Regions from separate parts of the Numidum massiliense genome, predicted to be linked through region 1. Evidence: a T-box and tRNA genes for the amino acid it is inferred to sense, from the RefSeq annotation. Region 1 holds a T-box; the other regions hold tRNA genes.

Region 1 (2,264 bases):
ACTCGTGGCGAAACCACTTCCACAGTGCGACTGCTTCGGCCTCACCGTCTTCCAATTTTTTAAACCACGCGCGCCCTTCTGCTTCTAAGGACGGGGAAGTTGCCGCTTCGTCGTGAAAGCGGACGTATAGTGCGAGCAAGGTGGGAATCGGTGCTTTCTCCACCTCAGCCGCATCTCCCCACCGTTTGTAGGCAGCCATCAGTTTTCCGAACTGCGTGCCCCAATCGCCCAAGTGGTTGATACGCACCGGACGATAGCCGCACTTTGCATACATGTTGGCGAGCGCGTTGCCGATCACCGTCGAACGCAAGTGCCCCATAGAAAATGGCTTGGCGATGTTCGGTGACGAAAAATCGATCGGCACCGCCTCTCCTCGGCCAATGTCACACGAGCCGTACCCGGGCCCCTCCGCGAGTACGTTCGCGACGACCGCCTGCCCGACGCGAGTCCGGTTGAGAAATATGTTGACGTAAGCCCCGACTTGCTCCGCCTTTTGTATTGGAGCTTGCATCGCCTTTTCTGAAACCGATTTTTCCCGAGGATGTTGCGCCACCTCTTGCACACATTCGCCATGTACATACGCTGTCAGCTGTGCGGCAATTGCTTGCGGTGGGCGACGAAAACGTTTGGCCAACGCAAAACACGGCAAGGCGAAATCACCGAGCGTCGGGTTAGGCGGAGTTTCCAATAAACGGTATATATCCGCCACTGCCACTTCGGCACCGTTTAACGATTGCACAGCAGAGGTAAGTATTTGTGCCACTTGTTTTTTTACATCCATCTTGCTCCCATCCTTTCGTAAACGGACATTTTCTATAAAAGAAAAAAGAAAAACCTCTCATCCCTATTCAACACATAGAGACGAGAGGTTATTGCCTTCTCCCGCGGTACCACTCTTATTGCTTCCGTAGAAGCCTACTTTTCGTCACACGGACTTGAAGCGTTAACGGGCTTTTCCCGGCACACCCTACTAAGCGCACGTCGTTCAGGTGTACATCTACAAGGTCCGCTTCATCTACCGCCGGTGCATCGGGCTCTCACCGTTCCCCGACTCGCTGCACACCGCCCGCGATAAACTACTGTCCTCATCATCGATCGCATCTGTCGTTTTGCTCATTATACCGATTCAGGCCGCTAGTCGCAACTACGCCACACATTTGAAAACAGTGTTATGTGGTCGGATTGGCGAGATACTGTTCCTCCAAAGCCTCTTCTACAAAACGGACAGCTTATCGTATAATAACTATAACACGCCAATACGCCCTGAGCGTATGCGTTTCTCTTACGGAAATGATTACTACAAAAGGGGACAAGTAATGGATACGAGTGTTTTTATTCATTGGATTACAGAATATGGCTACATCGCCCTGTTTATTAGTTTATGGCTTGGGATTGTCGGTATGCCGATCCCTGACGAAGTGATCGTCATGAGTGCAGGCGCGGTGTCGGCGATGCGACTCCTCCAGCCCGTCCCCTCTTTCCTCGTCACCTACCTCGGCGTTATTTCTGGATTGACGATCGGTTACCTCATCGGTAGAGTGGCTGGTACGCTGCTGCTCGACAAGCTGCTTCGAAAAAAGAAGTGGCAGAAATACGTCGACAAGTCACGGCATTTATTGGACAAATACGGGCCGTTCGCTCTCTGTATTAGTTATTTTTTTCCTTTTGTCCGGCATCTCGTACCTTATCTCGTCGGCATGAACAAAATGTCATTCGGCCGTTACACGTTATTCTCGTTTACGACCGGATGTGCATGGACCGCCCTTTATTTTGTCCTCGGCTTCCTTTTCGGATCACACATCGAAAAAATTGGGCGCCTCGTCAACCAATTTGGCTGGTACGCCCTTTACGCCTTGCTACTAATCGCAACAATAGCACTCGCGGTCAAAGTATACACTGCCGTTAAGTCCGCACCGAAAGGCGAATAAGAAATGAAAACGTAAATCCCCCTCACTTCGGACACGCAACTAAATCGTAACGGTCAAGCACTTTGCGCAATTTTTGCTGTACCTCATCCATAGGCAAAGCCAGTGGTTTACGGATGACGGGGCGAATTTTACCCATGAGCGCGAGACTCGCTTTCAGCGGGCCCGGGTTTGTCTCCCAGAAGAGCGCTTCGTTTAAATCTAGCAAGTAGTAGTGTAAATCGAGCGCCTCCTTCCACTGTCCTCGCGCCGCCAAGTTGTACAGCTCGGCTACTTCGCGCGGCATCACATTTGCGGTGGCACTAATGTGACCAGCCCCGCCTAACGTCAGCATCGGGT
Region 2 (2,264 bases), 510 kb from region 1:
TTACTTTCTTCTCCTTCACCCGATAGTGTTTCTGATAGTAATAGGTGGAACGCGGTACGTGGACAATCCGTAAAACGGTTTGGATCGGGTATCCCTTAGAAATCCACTTGTCCGCTACTTCAATCTTTTCAGCAAGTGAGGGTGCTGCTTTTTTACAAGATCACGCAAAATGGCAATTTCTAAATCCTTTTCGCCCAACAACCGTTTTAGCTGATCATTTTCCTGAGCAAGATCACTGAATTCGCGTGGTTGGGCGGATTCGATCGGGACGTCCCCGTAGTGCCCGTCCTTATATTCGCGAACCCATCGGTTAAGCAAGTTAGAACCGAGATCATAGCGGCGAGCAACTAGCGCTTGGTTACCAACCTCCATGGCTTCCTTTGCGACTTGGATTTTAAATTCCTTGGTGAACTGACGGCGTTTCATTTGATTCTGCCCCTTTCATCACTAGTATAACTTAAAGTGTTTAGTGATGTCCAAGTTACTATAGGGGCTTAATAGTAGGCTTGTCAATTTGACGTTGCCTTCACGATCTTTAATCCATGCTGTAAGAACAGTCGCTTTAACGCACAAAAAAAGATAATCCATCAATATACCACTTGACAAAATCAAATTCAACATTCTTTCGCCCATTGGGGCATTTATTTTACGGCAAAATAAGAACATACGTACCCACAGGACGTAATAACATGAAAGGACACATCAGAAAACGTGGATCTAAATGGTGCTTCGTACTCGATCTCGGACGCGACGAAGAAGGGAAGCGCCGGCAAAAATGGTTCAGTGGCTATCGGACGAAAAAAGAGGCTGAACGTGCTATGGCTGAAACGATCAGCGAGATTAACAGCGGGACGTTTGTTGAACTACTAAAATAACCTTCGGTGATTACCTAACAGACACGTCATCAGTGGCTTACAGGATACAGCAGTAGAGATCTTTCATGAGGGAATGGACAAAGCAAAAAGACAGCATAACAATTAATAACGCTTTACCCCGATAAAGGTTAGCAATATGTTTGCAAATGAGCCTCAGACAAAAACGACGCGGTTTCGCGCACAGACGAAAAACCGCGTCATATCAACGTTTTACATGGCGCGCCCGGTAGGATTCGAACCTACGGCACCCAGATTCGAAGTCTGGTGCTCTATCCCCTGAGCTACGGGCGCATACAGAGTAGGTAACCTACATCCTACCGCTTCGTAATTATATCGTTTCGTTTCAAACAGTTGGAGGCGCAGCTACCCCGTGTAGCAAAATATCGATAACATCGCGCAGATCTTCCTGCTCCTCGCGCTGACCACCACTATCCGGCAAAAACTGGCTTACAAAAACGTAACCCCACACACTGGAAAGAATAGCGCGTCCAATCGCAAAGGGCGATAAGTCTGAGCGGAATTGCCCCGCTTCCTGCTTTTCTTGAATCACGCGCTCTATTATGGCGATCACCTTAGTTCCTAGATGTTCTTCAATGACCAGTTTCAATTCGGGGTGGTACATCGATTCTTGCATAACAACCTTGACGAGCGACCAATTTTTTTCTAGCAACTCAATGCGGTCGACCAGCAACGCAAACATCTCATCTTCAAACGACTGCTCGCCCGCTCCCAAAAATGACTCCAACGTCTGCTTGAACAGTGGCGTTGTCGCCCTTGCCAGAACCGGATACACAATACTGAGCAGCAACCCTTTTTTCGTCTTAAAATGTTTAAAAATGGTCGCTTCTGCCACGTTAGCCTTCTTGGCAATTTCGCTCGTCGAAACACCATTGTAACCTTTTTCGGCAAACAATTCAATGGCCGTTTCCAAGATGCGCCGCTGCTTTTCCGTCATTCTGCTTTGTTTTTGGATGTCGGAAAACAACTGATCGATGCGCGTAGACGACCCGGATTGCCGCTCGTTTAGTTCATTCGTTTTTTCCGCCATTTGCTTACTTTCATTTCGCGAAGGTTGTTCGCGTCGTGCCATCCCTTGAGCAAGCTGCTCACGTTTCCTTTGTTCCCGGTCTTGTGTTGCCATTACGTGACACGCTCCCTCCTACAGGCGCGGACGAAAACATCCTCCAACGACGGAAGCGCCTGACCGTCCGAGTCCGCATCTGCGAATTGCTGGCGCAACGCGCTGACCGTTCCTTCCGCTACGATTTCCCCGGCATTCATGAACGCCACGCGGTCGCAGTGTTCCGCCTCGTCCATATAGTGGGTCGTCACGACAATCGTCATCCCCGACGCGGCGAGTTCGTACAACCAGTCCCACATCACCCGTCT
Region 3 (2,264 bases), 1.3 Mb from region 1:
CCGCGATTCCAAACTTCGGAACAGCCAGTCAGCTGCTTGAAACCGGTCGTGTAAGTAATCGGCCACTTGTTTCGAGTGCTGCGCGGACGTATGTCTGAGCGGTTCGTATTCCGGATGAATGCGTAGCCGCTCACCGTAATAATCGTTCACCGTGATGACGTACGTTCCGTTCACCTCTTCGATCACGACATCAGGAATGACGTAGTTGCCGGGTTTGTGGATCAACTGCAACCCTGGATTCGGATCTAGCCGCCGCAGCGCCTCGACGACTTGTTGCAACTCGCTCGATTCACAGTCAAGTGCGCGCGCCACTTGTTGCCACTTACCATCTGCTAGCTGCTGCAAATGGTGCTTGACGACTTCCGCGAGTAGCGGATGAGGATCGTTTTGTCGAGCAATTTGCAGTAAGAGGCATTCCTGTAAATTGCGGGCAAAAATACCTGCCGGTTCAAACTGCTGCAACGTGTGGATCACGCGTTCCGCGTCTACTCCCTCAATATCAAAACGTTTACATATATCCTGGACAGAAATGTTTATATACCCTCGTTCATCGAGAAGGCCAATTATAAACCGCGCGATTTTCCGTTCGGCGGCGTCCAATTCACTAAAGCGCAGCTGCTCCTCCATATGCTCGGGAAGCGTCTGCTCGCCACTGACGTTTTCCCACCACTTGTCTAGTTCGCCTTCACTGCGGCGCGACGACCGGGTAACGCCGTGCCAAGACGTCGCATATACGTCGCCTTCGCCCGCTCCTTTCTTCACCGGTTGCTCCGCTATATCGAGTACCGGATTTTCCAGCACTTGCTCTTGCAAGTAAGCGTTTAACTCGGTGGCGGAATACTGCAGTACAGAGAGCGCCTGGCGCAATTCTGGCGTCATCACCAATTGTTGTCTTTGCTCTTGCACTAAATGTAAGCCAGTTTGCATCGCAATCACCTACCTTTATGATAAGCAAAAACGGCCTGCAATACCATCTTGCTTTTTACTCGGATTTTGTATATAATAATGTTTGTTCGTTTATGCGCCTATAGCTCAGGGGATAGAGCACTGGTCTCCGGAACCAGGTGCCCAGGTTCGAATCCTGGTAGGCGCGCCAACAGTAATTAGCCAACTGCGTTCTCCGCGGTTGGCTTTTCTCATTTGAAGCGCTTCGTACGCTGTCCCGTCATTGGCAGTCAGTCGCTTCGCGTATGTGACCGGTCGGCGGCTTCTAGGCCGCGCCCAGCCGCAAACGCGTTTATCGAAATCGACAATGTGGTATACAATAGAAAATAGCTCCACTTCGTTACATAAGACATCGTCTGAAGCGCGTCCATCGCAAATTTACAGCCTTAAGACGCGTTTGACCTTTCTTGACCAAAGGGTTACAAAAGGTTACAATAAGAACAGGAAAGATGACAAACTATTGAGGGGGTTCCACATATGACGTTAGTTCCAACAGTGATCGAGCAAACGAACCGCGGCGAACGCGCCTACGATATATATTCGCGTTTGCTCAAAGATCGCATCATTTTTCTCGGCAGTGCGATTGACGACAACGTCGCCAACACAGTCATCGCGCAGTTGCTCTTTTTAGACGCAGAAAACGCGGATAAAGACATTTCGCTGTACATTAACAGCCCTGGCGGGTCGATTACGGCAGGGATGGCTATTTACGACACGATGCAACTCATTAAAGCGGACGTCTCGACGATTTGCGTCGGATTGGCCGCTTCCATGGGCGCTTTCTTGCTCGCTGCGGGGGAGAAAGGGAAACGCTTCGTGCTCCCCAATAGCGAAGTGATGATCCACCAACCCCTCGGCGGTGCCGAAGGGCAGGCGTCTGACATCGAGATCCGCGCGAAACGCATTTTGCGCGCCCGCGAACGCCTCAATGCGATTCTGGCGGAGCGCACCGGCCAACCTCTGGAAAAAATTGAACGGGACACCGATCGCGATTACTTTATGAGCGCGGAAGAAACGAAAGCGTACGGTTTAGTCGACGACATTATTCGCCAAAAACCGGACAACAAATAAACAGACAACAAATAAACGACAAAAGGCAAAAGGCAAAGGCATCGATCCTATTGAGGGGCGATGCCTTTTTCCATGTGTTTCACGTTTATTCGTCTTTTTCAACCATTGCAGCTAACGTTTCGACTGCTTCCGCGGCGTCGGATCCGGTCGCGGAAACCTTAATTTCCGTATCCGTACTAATCGCCAGGCTCATAATGCCCATAATGCTTTTCGCGTTTACTTTTTTGTCACCTTTGTGAACAAAGATT

Evidence for each region. A T-box is a leader RNA that pairs with one kind of tRNA and senses whether it is charged. The one in region 1 lies ahead of argS (arginine--tRNA ligase), so its partner is inferred to be a tRNA-Arg.
Region 2: it has a tRNA-Arg gene. The T-box ahead of argS (arginine--tRNA ligase) is inferred to sense a tRNA for this amino acid. The anticodon was not compared.
Region 3: it has a tRNA-Arg gene. The T-box ahead of argS (arginine--tRNA ligase) is inferred to sense a tRNA for this amino acid. The anticodon was not compared.

What each region holds. Positions count from the first base shown of each region.
Region 1 covers NZ_CTDZ01000009.1:2,144,518-2,146,781, forward strand. Annotated here, with positions in the region: gene argS (arginine--tRNA ligase) at 1-781, opposite strand, end outside; T-box leader at 855-1,101, opposite strand; gene BN1247_RS10355 (DedA family protein) at 1,317-1,928, shown strand; gene hpaI (2,4-dihydroxyhept-2-ene-1,7-dioic acid aldolase) at 1,951-2,264, opposite strand, start outside.
Region 2 covers NZ_CTDZ01000009.1:2,658,334-2,660,597, forward strand. Annotated here, with positions in the region: gene BN1247_RS12450 (IS3 family transposase) at 1-124, opposite strand, end outside; gene BN1247_RS12455 (transposase) at 115-426, opposite strand; partial or broken gene BN1247_RS12460 (Arm DNA-binding domain-containing protein) at 690-892, shown strand; tRNA gene BN1247_RS12465 (tRNA-Arg) at 1,091-1,166, opposite strand; gene BN1247_RS12470 (TetR/AcrR family transcriptional regulator) at 1,219-2,016, opposite strand; gene BN1247_RS12475 (ABC transporter ATP-binding protein) at 2,016-2,264, opposite strand, start outside.
Region 3 covers NZ_CTDZ01000009.1:3,430,453-3,432,716, reverse strand. Annotated here, with positions in the region: gene rpoN (RNA polymerase factor sigma-54) at 1-927, opposite strand, end outside; tRNA gene BN1247_RS16105 (tRNA-Arg) at 1,022-1,096, shown strand; gene clpP (ATP-dependent Clp endopeptidase proteolytic subunit ClpP) at 1,423-2,016, shown strand; gene BN1247_RS16095 (HPr family phosphocarrier protein) at 2,102-2,264, opposite strand, start outside.